4 regions of the Streptomyces sp. TAA040 genome follow, and region 1 is predicted to be linked to each of the others. Evidence: riboswitches for the same ligand, from Rfam matches in the RefSeq annotation. Region 1 holds a riboswitch; each other region holds the start of a gene.

Region 1 (4,092 bases):
CCTGGTACAGGGTGTACGCCTCGGCCAGCGTCTTCTCGAAGCCGTCCGCCGCGGTGGCGGCGAAGTCCTCCTCGTCGACGAGTTCGTTCTTGAGGTTCGAGACCTTCGCGCTGAACGCCTTCGGCGGGAACCGCTTGGGGTCGAGTGCCAGGTCGCGGCAGACGAGCGCCATCAGCCGGCGCGAGTCGGCCCCGTCGTAGATGGAGAACGAGGAGGTGAAGCCGAGCCGCTTGCTCTCCCGGCGCAGGATCCGCACGCAGGCGCTGTGGAAGGTGGAGACCCACATCGACTGGGCGCGCGGACCGACCAGCTCGGCCACCCGCTCCTTCATCTCGCCGGCCGCCTTGTTGGTGAAGGTGATGGCGAGCACCTGGCCGGGGTGCACTCCCCTGGCCCCCAGCAGGTACGCGATGCGGTGGGTGAGCACCCGGGTCTTGCCCGAGCCCGCCCCCGCGACGATCAGCAGCGGCCCGCCGCTGTGCACGACCGCGGCGCCCTGCTGCTCGTTCAGACCGGCCAGCAGCTCCTCCGGGTCCGTGACCGTCCGTGGAGCGCCGCCCCGGTGGAACGCGTCCCGGGGGCCGCCGGGACCGGCGAACGAGCCCGCGAACAGGCCGTCCGGCACCTCCTCCGGCTGCGGCGCGGCGGGGTGCTCGGGGTCCGGCGGCGGAGCCTCGCCCGCGGGGGGCTCCAGGTCGGCCAGGAAGCTGTCGTCGAAGAGGCTGCTCATCGCTGCCGAGTCTAAGGGCTCCCTCCGTCACCCCCGGGGCGAGCACCGGGTCCGCCGCCCCGGCACGCAGCGGTCTGCGGCTCTGTCCGGGGCCGCGGGCACCTCCTAGACTTGGCGGCATGACTGATCCCTCCGGAGCGACCGCGCCAGGACCCGGCCACGACCCCGAACTGCGGGCTTCGCACGCGGACCGGGAAGCGGTGGCCGAGACGCTGCGGGAGGCCGCCGGCGACGGCCGGATCGGCATCGACGAGCTGGAGGACCGGCTGGAGCGGGCATTCGGGGCGAAGACCTACGGCGAGCTGGAACCGCTGACCGCGGACCTGCCGACCACCGCCGGCGCCCCCGAGCCGCGCGCCGGTGAGCCGATGGTGCTCAAGGCCGGGGCCGGGGACATCACGCAGACCGGTTACTGGGTGGTGCCGTCCCGGATCACCGCCACCTCGCGGATGGGGGACGTCCGGATCGACTTCTCCCAGGCCGAGTGCCGGCAGCGCGAGGTCCACCTGGAGATCAACGCGGCGATGGGCAACGTGACGATCGTCGTGCCCCCGGGGTGGTCGGTCCGCCCCCACGGCATGCGGGTCAGCATCGGCTCGGTCCGCAACCGGGTCTCCGAGCCACCCGTCCCCGGTGCCCCGACACTGGAGCTGAGCGGGCGCACCGCGATGGGCGACGTGCGGATCCGCTACCCCAACCGCTGGGAGCAGTGGAAGCGGCAGAAGCAGCAGGAATGGCTGGCGCGGGAGCAGCAGGGCTGACGGGCGCGGGGGCCGCCCCGCCCCCGGTGCGGCGGGGCGGCCCCACATCCGCCCGGTGCGGCGCCGCCTCCTGCCCACCCGGGCCGGAGCCGATCACGGCAGGTCACCGAGCGGACGCGGAGCCGCGCGGATAACGAATCGGTTTCGGACATAGCGCGCACCCGTCTTCCCAAGAGCACCGTGTCGTGGCTACGGTGCTGCCTCAGGCGGCCCGGAGACCGTCGGCGACAGTGCCGGCACGGGCGGCCTCCGCCGAGTCCGGCATCCGCCGGAGCCGGGGACCCACCCGTGCACTTCCGGGGTGAATCGGGGCCCGCGCAGGGACCCGTAGGGCAGCCTTCCGACGCCCGAACCCGACAGCTAACCCGGTAGGCGGCCCACGGAAGGAGTTGCCGTCTTGGCGACACACCGCAAGCCGCGTGTCCCTGTGCGGCAGTCGGCCGCGCTGCGCGGAGGAACGGTGGGCGCGACCGCCGCCGCGCTCGCCTCCGTCACGCTGCTCTCGCAGAGCGCCGTCGCGGCACCCGGCGACGGCGGCCCCTCACTGGAGGAGACGCAGGAGAAGGTCGACGAGCTGCACCGGCAGGCGGGCGCCGCGACCCAGAAGTACAACGCGGCGAAGGAGAAGGCCGAGAAGCAGCGCAAGAAGTCAGACCGGCTGCTGGACGAGGTCGCCGAGCGGACCGAACGGCTGAACGACGCCCGGCGCAAGCTGGGCGGTTTCGCCGCCGCCCAGTACCGCAACGGCGGTATGTCGGAGACGGCCACCCTGCTGCTCTCCGCGGACCCGCAGGGCTACTTCCAGCAGACGCACGTGATGGAGCGGCTCACCGGTCAGCAGAAGCAGGCGGTCGGCGACTTCCAGGAGGAGCAGCGCGAGGCGGGCAACAAGCGCGACGAGGCGACGAAGAACCTCACCGAGCTGAACCGGGCCCAGACGAAGCTGGCCGAGGAGAAGAAGTCCGTCCAGGGCAAGCTCGCGGAGGCCCGCACCCTGCTGTCCGAGCTGACCGAGGAGGAGAAGGCCAGGCTGGCGGCCATCGAGCGGGAGAAGCAGCGCGAGGCCCAGGAGAAGGCACGCGCCGCGGAGCGCAAGGCGGCTGCCGAGCGGAAGGCCGCCGCCGAGGCCGCTGCCGAGCGGGAGACCGCCGCTCCGGCGTCCGGGGGCGGGCAGCCGGCCTCGCAGGAGCAGACGGCGGGCACCGGGGGGGCGGACGGATCGCAGGACACGGCCGGCAGCGGGAGGGCCTCGCAGGTACTGGCCTTCGCGAAGCGCGAGCTGGGCAAGCCCTACGTCTGGGGTGCCGCCGGCCCGAACTCGTACGACTGCTCGGGCTTCACCCAGGCGGCCTGGCGGGCGGCCGGGGTCGAGCTGCCGCGCACCACCTACGACCAGGTCGACATCGGCACGCGGGTCGCCAAGTCGCAGTTGCAGCCGGGCGACCTGGTGTTCTTCTACCCGGACGTGACCCATGTGGGCATCTATGTCGGCGGCGGCCAGATGATCCACGCCTCCAAGCCGGGCGACGACGTGAAGTACGAGTCGATCGACTACATGCCCTTCCACAGCGCGGTGCGGCCGGCCTGACGCCGGGCGGGGTCGGCCGCCCGGACCCTCGTGGGGCGGGGCCGGGCGGGCGTCACACCCACATGGTGGCGAGGAAGACGTTGAGGCAGGTCAGCGCGCCCACGGCGGCCATCGTGCCGGCGGGCACCCGCTGCTCGTCGCGCTTGACGTAGACGAGCACCAGGATCACCACCAGCACCGCGAGCTTGACAGCGACCTTGACGTGGTTCACGTCGTTGTCGGCGAGCTGGTTGAAGCCGACCAGGGCGAGGCCCGTCAGGAGCATGGTGGAGGCGCCGTGCAGCATGCCCGGCGTCAGCCGGGCCTCGCCCGCGCTCATCGCCTTCATCTGGAGGAGGAAGCCGCCGAGGAGTGCCGCGATGCCGATGATGTGCAGCCCGACAAAGAAATTGATGAGTACGTCCATGACGCGGAGCGTATCGGGGTATTAGCACACCGCAAGAGTCAGACCCGCCCCGTTCGCCACCCCGAACACAGCACAGCACCGGATGCTCCGAAATGTGCCCGGGGCACCCGGTTCCGACCACTTCGCGATCGACAGCGAAAAATACAGGTCACCGTCCGCTCACGGGGCCGATACGGCCTAGCGTCGCCGTCCATGGCAGCACATCGCAAGCCCCGCAACTCCGGCTTCCGCACTTCTCGTTGGGCCGGCCTGGCCCTGGTGGGCGCGGCGACCGCGACCGCGACCGGCTCCGGCGGTGCCGCGCACGCCGACCCGCAACCGGCCGGGGAGAAGGCCGACGTCCAGCGCATGGTGGACCGGCTCCACCACGAGGCCGAGCAGGCGACGGAGAAGTACAACGGCGCCACCGAGCGCGCCGAGCAGGCGGAGAAGAAGCTGGACGGACTGCGCGACGAGGCGTCCCGGCAGACGGCGCGCGTCAACCGCACGCGCAACGCGCTCGGTTCCCACGCGACCGCGCAGTACCGGCAGGGCGGCGCGATCGGCCCCACCGTGCAACTGGCGCTCTCCTCCGCGCCGGAGGAGTTCCTCCGGCGGGCCGCGACCG
Region 2 (4,092 bases), on a different contig from region 1:
CTGTTCGGGGCCCGGGTGGACCAGTTGCCTGCGATCTGGGGAAGGCTGGTGGACGCGGGCTTCGAGTCCGGGCACGCCTACGGCAAGGCGCTGCGGACGGTGAAGTCCTGCGTGGGGCAGACCTGGTGCCGGTACGGGGTGCAGGACTCGGTGCGGATGGCGATCGGTCTGGAGCTGCGCTACCGGGGCCTGCGGGCGCCGCACAAGCTGAAGTCGGCGGTCTCCGGCTGCCAGCGGGAGTGCGCGGAGGCGCAGAGCAAGGACTTCGGAGTCATTGCCACCGCCAACGGCTGGAACCTCTACGTCGGCGGCAACGGGGGCGCCACTCCGCGGCACGCCGACCTGCTCGCCCAGGACCTCTCGGACGCCGGGCTGGTCCGGCTGATAGACCGCTTCCTGATGTTCTACATCCGCACCGCGGAACGGCTGGAACGCACCTCGGTGTGGCTGGAGCGCATCGAGGGCGGCCTCGGCCACGTCCGGGAGGTGGTGGTGGACGACGCCTTGGGCATCTGCGCCGAGCTGGAGGCGCTGATGGCCTCGCACGTCTCAGACTACCGGGACGAATGGGCTGAAACCCTCGCCGACCCGGAGAAGCTCCGCCGCTTCGTCTCCTTCGTCAACGCTCCCGGCACACCCGACCCCTCGGTGCGGTTCGTCGGCGAGCGCGAGCAGGTCAAACCCGATCTGACCCTGCTGGCGGGGCCGGAGATCCCCGTCCGCCGCCTCGAAGGGAGCGCCACCCGATGAGCCCGACCCGCCCTTCCCCCGTCACGGCCGCCGAACCCGCCGACTCTCCCCCGTGCCCGCTCCCGAGCGGCGGACCGCACCCGAACACCGGGGCGTCCACCGACGCCGGGGCGCACCCGGCCGACGGCGGGACGGCCGCCCGGATCGAGGTGCGGGCCGGGGACTCCTGGCATCCGGTCTGCGCTCCCGGCGACCTGGTGCCGGGCCGCGGAGTCGCGGCACTGCTCCCGGACGGGCGGCAGATCGCCGTCTTCACCGACCGCAGCGGCGGCGTCCACGCGGTGGACAACCGGGATCCGTTCACCGGTGCGTACGTGCTCTCGCGCGGACTACTCGGGTCCGCGGCGGGCCGGCCGTTCGTGGCCTCCCCGCTGCTCAAGCAGCGCTTCGACCTGGCGACGGGCCGCTGCCTGGACGACGACTCGGTCATCGTCCGCACCCATCCGGCCCGCCTGACCGGCACCGGCGAGCCGCCGCCCTGAGCACCGGCGAATCGCGTCCCGCCGCCCGTCGGGATGGCGGGACGCGACCGATTCATCCAGCAACGTCGCGTCACAAAAGCCCCTCAAAGTCACCTCGCACCCAAAACGGACAAGCGGTGTGGCAGTCAAGAGGTGGGTGATTTCGGAACCTGACACCCTCTCAGCTTCCACGGGTCGGGAATGCACCGATATAAGGAAGCACGAGACGGTTCGGGTGACCGGACTCACAGGACCGCGCCCCCGTACAATTGCACCTCGTCGGCCACTTCTCGCCTCAGCGTCAATTCCCCTGCTCAGTGCGGTTTTTATGTGCACATGCAAGCCCGCACGTCCGTGACGTCGGAAATGATCGATCTCACAGCGCGCCGAAAATGCTCCCATGCGACCCCCGGAGCGGCTGAGCAAAACCTGGTTTCGCTTGTCCCGGCCAAATCGTTGTGATTACCGTTCATCCCGCCACCGCATCCCGTGCGGAGGTCCCACGCCGGTCACGCCGAATCCTGCCGCCGGTAGAGGGAAACGACTGCATCAGGCCGGCAGGAGCGGGGGAACCAAGGTAAGTGCCGGACCGCGGAGCACGCGGGTCGGCTAGGGGTGAAGCCATGCGCCACCGGATCACGGTGGGGGATGGCCGGGCAGCTCCAGCCCGAATCCGACAGCTCACCTCGCAGGCGCAGGAGAGGACTCAACCCATGTCTCGTGGTCGCCACCGTCGTCCGCGCAAACCCCTGATGTCCCGTCAGGTCTCCAAGGTCTCGCTCGCCCTCACCGCGGGCGGTGCCGGTATCGCTGCTCCGCTGATCACCGCGGGTTCCGCGAACGCGGCCCCGGTCTCCGTGTGGGACAAGGTCGCCGAGTGCGAGAGCACCGGCAACTGGTCGATCAACACCGGAAACGGCTTCTACGGCGGTCTCCAGTTCCAGCAGTCGAGCTGGGCGGCTGCCGGCGGCACGCAGTACGCACCGCGCGCCGACCTCGCCACGAAGGACCAGCAGATAGCCGCCGCCGAGAAGCTCCTGGAGATGCAGGGCCCGGGCGCCTGGCCGGTCTGCGGCCCGCGTGCCGGCCTGAGCCAGGACAGCGGCACGCCGGACATCGCCCCGGACGGCGCGCAGAACAACGCCTCCGAGTCCGGCGCGAAGACCGAGCAGCAGTCGGAGCAGGCCGCGCAGCCGAAGAAGTCCGAGCCGCAGGCCGCCGAGCAGAAGAAGGCCGCGGCCGCGAAGTCGGAGGGCTCGCACGACTACACCGTCGCCAGCGGCGACACCCTCCACAACATCGCGGTCGCGGAGCACGTGCGGGGCGGCTGGCAGACCGTCTACGAGCAGAACCGCGAGACAGTCGGCAGCGACCCGGACCTGATCTTCCCCGGCCAGCGGCTCAGCCTGGACGGCAGCGGCGGTACGTCGGACGCCCCCGCCGAGAAGTCGAGTGCTCCCGCCGAGCAGCCGAAGCAGCAGTCGGCCGAGAAGCAGGAGCCGAAGCAGGAGAAGCCCGAGCCGAAGCCGGAACCCGTGGAGGAGCAGAGCCAGGAGCCCGCTGCTCCGGCCGAGGCCGCCACCACCGGCGGGTTCACCGCGCCGGTGGACGGTGCGCCCAGCACCGCCTACCGCGCATCGGGCGGAAGCTGGTCGAGCGGTTACCACACCGGAGTGGACTTCTCCGTCGGCACCGGCACCTCGGTCCGTTCGGTCGGCACCGGCACTGTGGTCTCCGCGGGCTGGGGCGGCGCCTACGGCAACGAGGTCGTCGTCAAGCACGCGGACGGGCGCTACAGCCAGTACGCCCACCTCTCCTCGCTCTCCGTCTCCGCCGGCCAGAGCGTCGGCGCCGGCGACCAGCTCGGCCTGTCGGGCTCGACCGGCAACAGCACCGGCCCGCACCTGCACTTCGAGGTCCGCACGGGCCCGTCGTACGGCTCGGACATCGACCCGCTGGCCTACCTGCGCGACAACGGCGTCTCCCTCTGAGCGACGCTCCCCCAAGGGGACGAGAGACCGGCCGTGCCCCTCACGAGGGGCACGGCCGGTTCTTCCGTCCGCCGGTGCGCCTCCGCCCGGCGGAGTCGGGAGGGGCGGCGGGGCCTCCGCACAAGGTCTCCCACCGTCCCCCTCCCGGGGACCGGGGCCACCGCCGCAGTGAGGGTCAGGGCGCGGCGGCGACCCCGGAGGTCGCGGTCGTGTCAGCGGCTGTCGCTCCCGGTGCTCCGTGCCGCGGCCCGGCCGGCTTCCAGCCGGGCGACCGGGATCCGGAAGGGAGAACAGGAGACGTAGTCCAGGCCGACCTCGTGGAAGAAGTGCACCGACTCGGGGTCGCCGCCGTGCTCCCCGCAGACCCCGAGCTTCAGCTCCGGCCGAGTGGCCCGCCCCGCCTCCGCCGCGTCCCGGACCAGCTTGCCCACCCCGTCCAGGTCGATCGTCTCGAAGGGGGAGACGCCGAAGATGCCCTTCTCCAGGTAGGCGGTGAAGAAGCTGGCCTCGACGTCGTCCCGACTGAACCCCCACACCGTCTGGGTCAGGTCGTTGGTGCCGAAGGAGAAGAAGTCGGCGGACTCGGCGATCTGGCCCGCGGTGAGCGCCGCCCGGGGCAGCTCGATCATGGTGCCGAGGGTGAGACCCAGCTCCACCCCGTAGGCCGCCTCCACCTCGGCGATCACCCGCTCCGCGTCGTCCCGGACGATCTCCAGCTCCTGGACGGTGCCGACCAGCGGGATCATGATCTCCGCCCGCGGGTCGGCCTTGGCACCCTTGCGTTCGGCGGCGGCCTCGGCGATCGCCCGCACCTGCATGCTGAACAGCCCGGGCACGACCAGCCCGAGGCGTACCCCGCGCAGCCCGAGCATCGGGTTCTGCTCGTGCAG
Region 3 (4,092 bases), on a different contig from region 1:
CTGCTCGTAGAAGCTGACGAGGTGGTCCGCGTCCGCGGCGGTGATCGGCCGAATCCGGGCCGTGCCGCCGTCGCGCAGCACCACGTCGGCTTCCCAGTGCGTCGGGTAGGCACGCTCCTCGGGCGTCTGCATGGGGCCAGCGTACGGCCGAAGGCCGCTTTCCGGGGGCACGGCGGCCGGGGAGGCGCCTCGCGGAACGGCGGCGGCGCAGGCCGTCGTCCCAGGAGGCGGACGGGGGGGTGCGACGGCGGGTCGGCGCGGGAGGACAGTGCCCGTACCGGACCGGTCGCCACCGCGTGCGAAACTGGTCTAGACAACTGTTCCGAAGGAAGGGCAACATCATGGCTGAGCGCCGCGTCTCCGTCGGTTGGACCGAGGGCCTGCACGCCCGTCCCGCCTCCATCTTCGTCCGCGCCGCGACCGCCGCCGGCATCCCCGTAACCGTCGCCAAGAGCGGCGGAGCGCCCGTCAACGCCGCATCGATGCTGGCCGTCCTCGGACTCGGCGCCGAGGGCGGCGAGGAGGTCGTCCTGGCGTCCGACGCCGAAGGCGCGGACGCGGCGCTGGGCCGGCTGGCGAAACTGGTCGCCGAGGGGCTCGAGGAACTGCCCGAGGCTGTCTGAAGAATTCTCCGGGCAGCACCGGGTGGAAACTCAGGTAAAGGTGGCGGATCGACGGATCTGCCGCCTTTCCCCTGCCCGCAGGTATTCGGGCAGGGGAGAATCACCCCGCAAAATTCTCCGCCCTTTGTATACACGGTGTGTTAAACGCGGCCGCGTTCGTTGTTTACAGCAGGTTTCGAACTCCTCACCGCCGCGGGGTGCCGCCGCCGGCGCACTGCCACCGGACGCTCCACGTGCGCCGCGGCGAGCGCGCGGGCCCGCTCCGGCTCCCGGCGGGCGATGGCGTCCACGAGCGCACCGTGCTCCTGCCAGACCGCCGTGGCCCCCACCGGCGGCTCAACCGCCGGGGCCGCGTACATCCAGGTGATCTTCCGGCGGAGCTGGGTCAGCAGCGCAGCCAGCGCCGGGCTCCCCGACGCCTGTGCGAGGGTCTCGTGGTACCAGTCCCCCAGCGCGTGCAGATCCGACAACTGCCCCTGCTCAGCGCGCTGTCGGCCGAGCCGCACCAGGCCCCGCAGCACCCTGACATGCGCCTCGGAACGGCGCTGCGCCGCACGGGCGGCGCCCAGCGGCTCCAACAGCGCACGAATGTCCAGCAGGTCGGCCGCCTCCTGCTCGGTGGGTTCGGCGACATGGGCGCCGACATGCCTGCGGGTGGTCACGAAGCCCTCCGACTCCAGCATCCGCAGCGCCTCGCGCACCGGCACACGGGACACCCCGTACCTGCGGGCGAGCTGCTCCTCGGTCAGCCGCGCGCCCGGCGGAAAAGCACCGGAGACGATGTCGTCCCGAACCGCTGTGCATACCGTGTGCGCCGCAATGCGCATGGCCCTACCTCCGGCGTAATCCCCGCGTTTCGAGATGTCGCTGAGTCGAACTCTATTCCACTCGGCGGGCTCTTTTGATGCCCGTCCCTGATCGGGTGGAAAACGCGCGGGCCGGCCGCGGGAGAACAGCACAGGACCCCCGGATGTCGCACCCGGGGGTCCTGTGTTCGTCCGCACCGGCCGTCGCACCGGCACGGACCGTTCAGCGGGGGACGGGACTCACAGCCCGACGCCCTTGCCTCGGAGGTAGGCCAGCGGATCGATGTCCGAGCCGTACGAGGGGCCGGTACGCGCCTCGAAGTGCAGGTGCGGTCCCGTCGAGTTGCCGGTGGAACCGACGCGGCCGATGCCCTGGGCGGCGTCGACCTGCTGGCCGGCCCGTACACCCATCGACGACAGGTGACCGTACTGGGTGTAGCCGCCGTCCCGGTGCCGGATCACGATGTTGTTCCCGTAGGCGCCGCCCCAGCCCGCCTCGACGACGGTGCCGGCACCGGTCGCGCGCACCGGGGTGCCGGACGCAGCGGCGAAGTCGATACCGCTGTGACTCCCGGAGGACCACCGGGAACCACCCGTGCGGTACTGCGTCGTGACCGGGGAACCGGTAACGGGAGCAACGAAGGCCGCGGCGCGCTTGGCACTGCGGGCCGCCTTCGTCGCGCCGGACCGGGAGCCGGCGGCCCGCTCGGCCGCCCGGTCCTTCTTCGCCTTCGCCTTCTTCGCGGCTCGGGCCTTCTTCGCCGCCTCGGCCTTCGCGGCTTCCGCCGCGCGGTGCTGGACATCGGCCTGGGCCGATACGCCCTGCACGGTCGCGTTGCCGAGGGCGATCGCCTGGCCGATCCCGGCCACACGCAACGCGCTGTCGGCCGCCGCCACCGGGGAGCCGGCGAAGACACCGGCCACCAGGCCGACGGTCAGGGTGCTCGCGCCGGCGATCCGGGCTCCGGTCCGCACGGCACGGCTGGGGCGCCGCCAGGAGGCGGCAGCATGCTTGAACGCCATGGCAGGCGTGCTCCTTTCCTTCCTTCACGCCTACCGGGTTAGCTGACGGGTTCGGAGCAGGAAGGTCTCCTACCGGCGCATTTCACTGGGAAGCGCCCGGATTCACCCCAAGGACTTCGGTGGGTCCCCGGCTCCCTCACGGGGACTCGGCGTTCGCTGCGCGTCGGCCGCGGCGCGGACACTTCTGACGGCAGCGCAACCGAAGCTAAACCGGACATCTCGCTGCTACCAAACCGATCTCGTCCTTTGTCGCCCATCCCACAGGAATCACACCCGCATATCATCCCAATACGGACAAAAATCGACCCCTGCTTGCCGGAAACCCGAAACAGGGGTCGACGCACGGCGGGCCGGGCGGCGGCGCAGCTACGTCCCGCCCGGCCCGACCGCGGACGGACGCGGGCCGGTGCGGCTACTGGCCGCCGACCACCCGGACCTCCCCGATGCCCAGCTCGCGCACCGGCTCGGCGATCTGCTCGGCGTCCCCGACCAGCACCGTGACCAGGCGGTCCACCGGGAAGGCGTTCACCGCGGCGGCCGTCGCCTCCACCGTGCCGGTCTCCGCGAGGCCGACGTACAGCCGGCCCTGGAAGTCGTCCGGCAGGTGCTGCTCGACCTGGTCGGCGAGGGTGTCCGCCACCGCGGCGGCGGTCTCGTACCGCAGCGGGGCGACGCCCACGAGGTTCTGCACGGCGACGTCCCGCTCCTCGTCCGTGAGGCCCTCCGCTGCGAGCGTCCGCAGCACCTGCCAGAGGTCGGCCAGCGCCGGCCCGGTGACGTCGGTGGCCACCGAGCCGCTGATCGCCAGCATGGCGGCGCCGGTGCCCTCCGGAGTGGAGCGCAGGACCTGGCTGAAGGCCCGCACCCCGTAGGTGTAGCCCTTGTCCTCACGCAGCACCCGGTCCAACCGGGAGGTGAGGGTCCCGCCGAGGCAGTAGGTGCCCAGCACCTGGGCCGGCCACACCCGATCGTGCCGATCGGCGCCGATCCGCCCGATGAGGATCTGGGTCTGCACCGAACCGGGACGGTCCACGACGACCACCCGGCCGGTGTCGTCCGCCGTGATCGGCGGGACCGGCCGGGGCTCGGCAGTGGAGCCGGTCCACGCCCCGAGCGTCTCCTCCAGCGCGGCGGCGAGGTCCACGCCGGTGAAGTCGCCGACGACCACCGCGGTGGCGGCGGCCGGGCGCACATGGGCCTCGTAGAAGGCCCGTACGGCCGCCGCGTCCACCCGGGCGACCGTGCCCTCGGTGCCCTGGCGCGGCCGGGACATCCGCGAGTCGGCCGGGAACAGCTCCCCGGAGAGGGCGATGGCCGCCCGGCGCGCCGGACTGGCCAGCTCGTGCGCGATCTCGTCCAGCCGGTTGCGCACCAGCCGGGCCACCTCGGCGTCGGGGAAGGCAGGCGCGCGCAGCGCGTCGGCCAGCAGCCCGAGCGCCTGCCGGAGGCGGGAAGCGGGGACCTCCAGTGAGACCCGCAGGCCCGGGTGGTCGGCGTGCGCGCCCCAGGTGGCGCCGCAGCGCTCCAGTTCGGCGGCGAAGTCCTCGGCACTGTGCTTGTCGGTGCCCTCGCTGAGAGCGCGAGCCATCAGTGTCGCGACGCCGTCGAGGCCGGCCGGCTCCGCTTCGAGCGGGGCGACC
Region 4 (4,092 bases), on a different contig from region 1:
GCACCGGGACCGGCAAGCACCGCGGCAGCCCCGACCCCGGCGAGCAGGTGCAGGAGCGCGACGAGACGGACCGCGGCTCCGGCCGGGACGCCGACCGCGAAGAGCTCGCTCCGGAGGACTACGAGGTCGAGCAGGGCGATTCGCTGTCCGGGATCGCCGAGGACCACGAGATGGACGGCTGGACGGGCCTCTACGAGGGCAACCAAGCGGTTGTCGGTTCGGATCCCGACCTGATCCACCCCGGGCTGCGCCTGGAGGTCGGCCTGGAGGCAGCCGGCCAGCAGACGGACTGATCCGTCCCTGCGGGGGCGGCCTCCGGTCCGGCATCGCCGATCGTGGCCGCCCTGCGGCTTCGCGCCCCGCCGCCTCGTGCCCGCGGCCGCGTATGGCGTTCCCCGCCCCGGGTGCGGGGCTGCCCGGCCCTGAGCGGCGCTCTCCGGCCCGTGCGGCCCCTCGACGCCGCGCCCCTGTGGCGCCCTCCGCGCGGGACGCATGGCCCCCCGGTGGCATCCCGCCGGTCCCGGTGCCCTGGCCCCGGTCTCTTCCCCCGGCGGTCCCGTGGCCCACGCCCGGTCCGCCCCGCCCCGCCCCGCCGCCGGCCGTACCCGGTCCGTCCCGCAGCCCTGCGCCGCGGACCACCGTGCGCGGGGGCCTCGCGAGCGGGCGGCGCCCGGGGCTCCGAACGGGTGATCCGCGGCACGTTCCGGGCCGGTTGCCCGGCTCCGGCCCCGTTCGATCGGGGGACGGGCGGGTCCGCGGCGACCGCCGTGGGACCCGTGCGGACCCTGGGCTCCCGCCCGGGGCCGGGCGGCACCCGGCGGAGGGGCGGGGGGGCGACGCGCCCGCGCTGTACGCAGCCACAACGCACTTCGACACGCCGCCACGTCCGGCTCAACCCGCTTCCTGACCGGCACGGATGTCCGGTTTGCGGAAATGTGAGCCTGATCTCCCGCCGTGACCGCCGTGTCCCTGCAATGGAGCAGGGTAGGTGCCGCCCGACCTGCGACGATTTGCATTTCATCAGTCAAATCGACGGTATTGATCGCTATCGAGGATGTTTGATCGCTTAGGGGTGCTGTGTTTACGGTCGTGCTCGTTCGCTACTGCGGACCTCGATGACCGTCACGCCGAATCCTGCCGGCGGTCGCCGGGAAACCGTCGCGTACAGCGCCGTTGGCAGGAGCGGGGGAACCAGGTAAGCGCCGCTCAGGCGGCTTGGGGTGAAGTCCGGCACGTGTGCCGGACCGGGCCACTCACGTCCCGAACCCGACAGCTCACCTCGTAGGCGTCGGTGAGGAAGAAACACAGCATGCTGTTCTCCACCAAGGGTCGTCACAGCTCCTCGTCCAGGACCGCCCGCGCGGTCACCCTGGCAGCCTCCGCCGGTGCACTCGTCGCCCTCCCGCTGGTCGGCGCCACCGGTGCCCAGGCCGCCTCGGTCGACACCTGGGACGCGGTCGCGCAGTGCGAGTCCGGCGGCGACTGGTCGATCAACACCGGCAACGGCTACTACGGCGGCCTGCAGTTCTCCCAGTCCAGCTGGGCGGCGGCCGGCGGCACCAGCTACGCTCCCCGTGCGGACCTGGCCAGCAAGGGTCAGCAGATCGCCACCGCCGAGCGGCTGCTCGACATGCAGGGCCCGGGTGCCTGGGCCTGTGCCGGAGCCGGCAACCTGACCTCCGGCGGAGCGGACGCCCAGGTCGACACCGGTGGCAGCGCCCCGGAGCAGACCGCCGAGCAGCCGGCCCAGTCCGAGCAGCAGGCGGCCCCGCAGGAGCGCGAGGCCCAGCCCGAGCGCCCGTCCCGCTCGCAGGGCTCCGGTGACTACACCGTGAAGTCCGGCGACACGCTCGGCTCGATCGCCGCGGCTAACGGAAGCAGCTGGAAGCAGGTCTACACCGAGAACAAGTCGGTCATCGGCGGCGACCCCAACCTGATCTTCCCCGGTCAGCTCCTGAACCTCTGAGTCCCACCGGCCCGGTGACCTGCCGGGACCGCTGAGACGGTGTACGAAGGACCCGGCCCGACGGATCGCACGATCCGCTCGGGCCGGGTCTTTCTTCATCACCGGAACAAAACTTCCCCGCCGGCGAATCCTCGCTGAGCTGCGGCTTCACCCGGCGTTCCGGTCCACGACACGGACCGGGGACCCCGCGGGGGCGGGGAGACCGTTAGGCTCACGGGTCAGGAACCAGACACACACGAAGGAGAACCTCGTGCCGTCCATCGACGTCGTCGTAGCCCGCGAGATCCTCGACTCGCGAGGCAACCCCACGGTCGAGGTCGAGGTCGGCCTCGACGACAGCAGCACCGGTCGTGCCGCTGTTCCGTCCGGTGCCTCCACCGGTGCGTTCGAGGCCCTCGAACTCCGCGACGGTGACAAGGGCCGCTACGGCGGCAAGGGCGTCGAGAAAGCCGTCCTCGCCGTCATCGAGCAGATCGGCCCCGAGCTGGTCGGCTACGACGCCACCGAGCAGCGGCTGATCGACCAGGCGATGTTCGACCTGGACGCCACCGCGGACAAGTCCTCGCTCGGCGCCAACGCGATCCTCGGCGTCTCGCTGGCCGTGGCGCACGCCGCTTCCGAGGCCTCCGACCTGCCGCTCTTCCGCTACCTCGGGGGCCCCAACGCGCACCTGCTGCCGGTGCCGATGATGAACATTGTGAACGGCGGCTCGCACGCCGACTCGAACGTGGACATCCAGGAGTTCATGATCGCTCCGATCGGCGCGGAGTCCTTCTCGGAGGCGCTGCGCTGGGGCACCGAGACGTACCACGCGCTCAAGGGCGTCCTCAAGGAGCGCGGCCTGGCCACCGGACTGGGCGACGAGGGCGGCTTCGCCCCGAACCTCGGCTCCAACCGCGAGGCGCTCGACCTGATCCTGGAAGCGATCCAGAAGGCCGGCTACACTCCCGGCCGGGACATCGCCCTGGCCCTGGACGCCGCCGCCTCCGAGTTCTACAAGGACGGCTCCTACGCGTTCGAGGGGCAGACGCGCACCGCCGAGCAGATGACCGACTACTATGCCGAGCTGGTCGCGGCATACCCGCTGGTCTCCATCGAGGACCCGCTGTACGAGGACGACTGGGACGGCTGGAAGACCATCACCTCGCGTCTCGGCGACAAGGTCCAGCTGGTCGGCGACGACCTGTTCGTCACCAACCCGGAACGGCTCCAGCGCGGCATCGACGAGCAGTCCGCCAACGCGCTGCTGGTGAAGGTGAACCAGATCGGTTCGCTGACCGAGGCCCTGGACGCCGTCGAGCTCGCCCAGCGCAACGGTTTCAAGTGCATGATGTCCCACCGGTCCGGCGAGACCGAGGACGTCACCATCGCCGACCTCGCCGTCGCGACCAACTGCGGTCAGATCAAGACCGGCGCCCCGGCCCGCTCGGAGCGCGTCGCCAAGTACAACCAGCTGCTGCGCATCGAGGAGATCCTCGACGACGCCGCCGTCTACGCCGGCCGCAGCGCCTTCCCGCGCTACAAGGACTGACCGCCCCGAACCGCCCGCCCCGTCCGGTCGCCGCGCTTGCCCCTCCCCGGGGGTGCGGCGAACCGGTCGACGCGGCGGTCCGACCGCCCGTCGCCCGCCGTCCCGGCCCACGGTCCCGTACCGTGAGCCGGGACGTGTGACGTGGCGGCAACGGACGGACTTCGGGAGGCGATGTGGCCGCGGACCGGGAACGGTTCAGCACCGCGACCAGACTCAGGGCGCTCGGTGAGGAAGCCGCAGCCCGGGTCTACCGGGCGCAGAGCAACCGGTTGCGCGCTCCGCGCCGCAGCCGGCTCACCGGCCGGGCCGCGCTGCTCGCCCTGGTGGTGTGCTCGCTGGTGGTGGCGCTCGCCTATCCGATGCGGCAGTACGTGTCGCAGCGCTCGGACATCGCCGAGCAGCGCCGCGCGGCCACCGAGGCGAAGGAGTCGGTCGAGGAACTGCGGGACGAGAAGGTCCGCTGGCAGGACCCGGCCTACGTCGAGCAGCAGGCCCGTCGGCGCCTGCACTACCTCCGCCCCGGTGAGATCGGCTTCATCATGGAGGACGGCAGCGCCGACCCGCGCCGCCCCACCGACCGGCGGGCCGCCGACCG

What was found. Region 1 has a riboswitch for cyclic di-AMP ahead of H300_RS0106030 (NlpC/P60 family protein). Riboswitches for the same ligand answer to the same signal wherever they lie in the genome.
Region 2: another riboswitch for cyclic di-AMP. It lies ahead of H300_RS0104065 (transglycosylase family protein); the one in region 1 lies ahead of H300_RS0106030 (NlpC/P60 family protein).
Region 3: another riboswitch for cyclic di-AMP. It lies ahead of H300_RS0115155 (M23 family metallopeptidase); the one in region 1 lies ahead of H300_RS0106030 (NlpC/P60 family protein).
Region 4: another riboswitch for cyclic di-AMP. It lies ahead of H300_RS0109740 (transglycosylase family protein); the one in region 1 lies ahead of H300_RS0106030 (NlpC/P60 family protein).

Annotation. Positions count from the first base shown of each region.
Region 1 is NZ_AUKR01000006.1:69,153-73,244, reverse strand. Features, by position in the region: gene pcrA (DNA helicase PcrA) at 1-730, opposite strand, end outside; gene H300_RS0106040 (DUF1707 and DUF2154 domain-containing protein) at 850-1,491, shown strand; cyclic di-AMP (ydaO/yuaA leader) riboswitch at 1,732-1,882, shown strand; gene H300_RS0106030 (NlpC/P60 family protein) at 1,889-3,079, shown strand; gene H300_RS0106025 (hypothetical protein) at 3,132-3,485, opposite strand; gene H300_RS0106020 (C40 family peptidase) at 3,678-4,092, shown strand, end outside.
Region 2 is NZ_AUKR01000005.1:23,610-27,701, forward strand. Features, by position in the region: gene nirB (nitrite reductase large subunit NirB) at 1-750, shown strand, start outside; gene nirD (nitrite reductase small subunit NirD) at 894-1,232, shown strand; cyclic di-AMP (ydaO/yuaA leader) riboswitch at 1,743-1,921, shown strand; gene H300_RS0104065 (transglycosylase family protein) at 1,925-3,202, shown strand; gene ppdK (pyruvate, phosphate dikinase) at 3,415-4,092, opposite strand, start outside.
Region 3 is NZ_AUKR01000015.1:103,812-107,903, reverse strand. Features, by position in the region: gene H300_RS0115170 (GNAT family N-acetyltransferase) at 1-132, opposite strand, end outside; gene H300_RS0115165 (HPr family phosphocarrier protein) at 342-623, shown strand; gene H300_RS0115160 (GntR family transcriptional regulator) at 764-1,450, opposite strand; gene H300_RS0115155 (M23 family metallopeptidase) at 1,670-2,452, opposite strand; cyclic di-AMP (ydaO/yuaA leader) riboswitch at 2,465-2,614, opposite strand; gene H300_RS0115150 (M16 family metallopeptidase) at 2,865-4,092, opposite strand, start outside.
Region 4 is NZ_AUKR01000009.1:128,983-133,074, forward strand. Features, by position in the region: gene H300_RS0109735 (transglycosylase family protein) at 1-293, shown strand, start outside; cyclic di-AMP (ydaO/yuaA leader) riboswitch at 1,159-1,303, shown strand; gene H300_RS0109740 (transglycosylase family protein) at 1,310-1,966, shown strand; gene eno (phosphopyruvate hydratase) at 2,217-3,497, shown strand; gene H300_RS0109750 (septum formation initiator family protein) at 3,671-4,092, shown strand, end outside.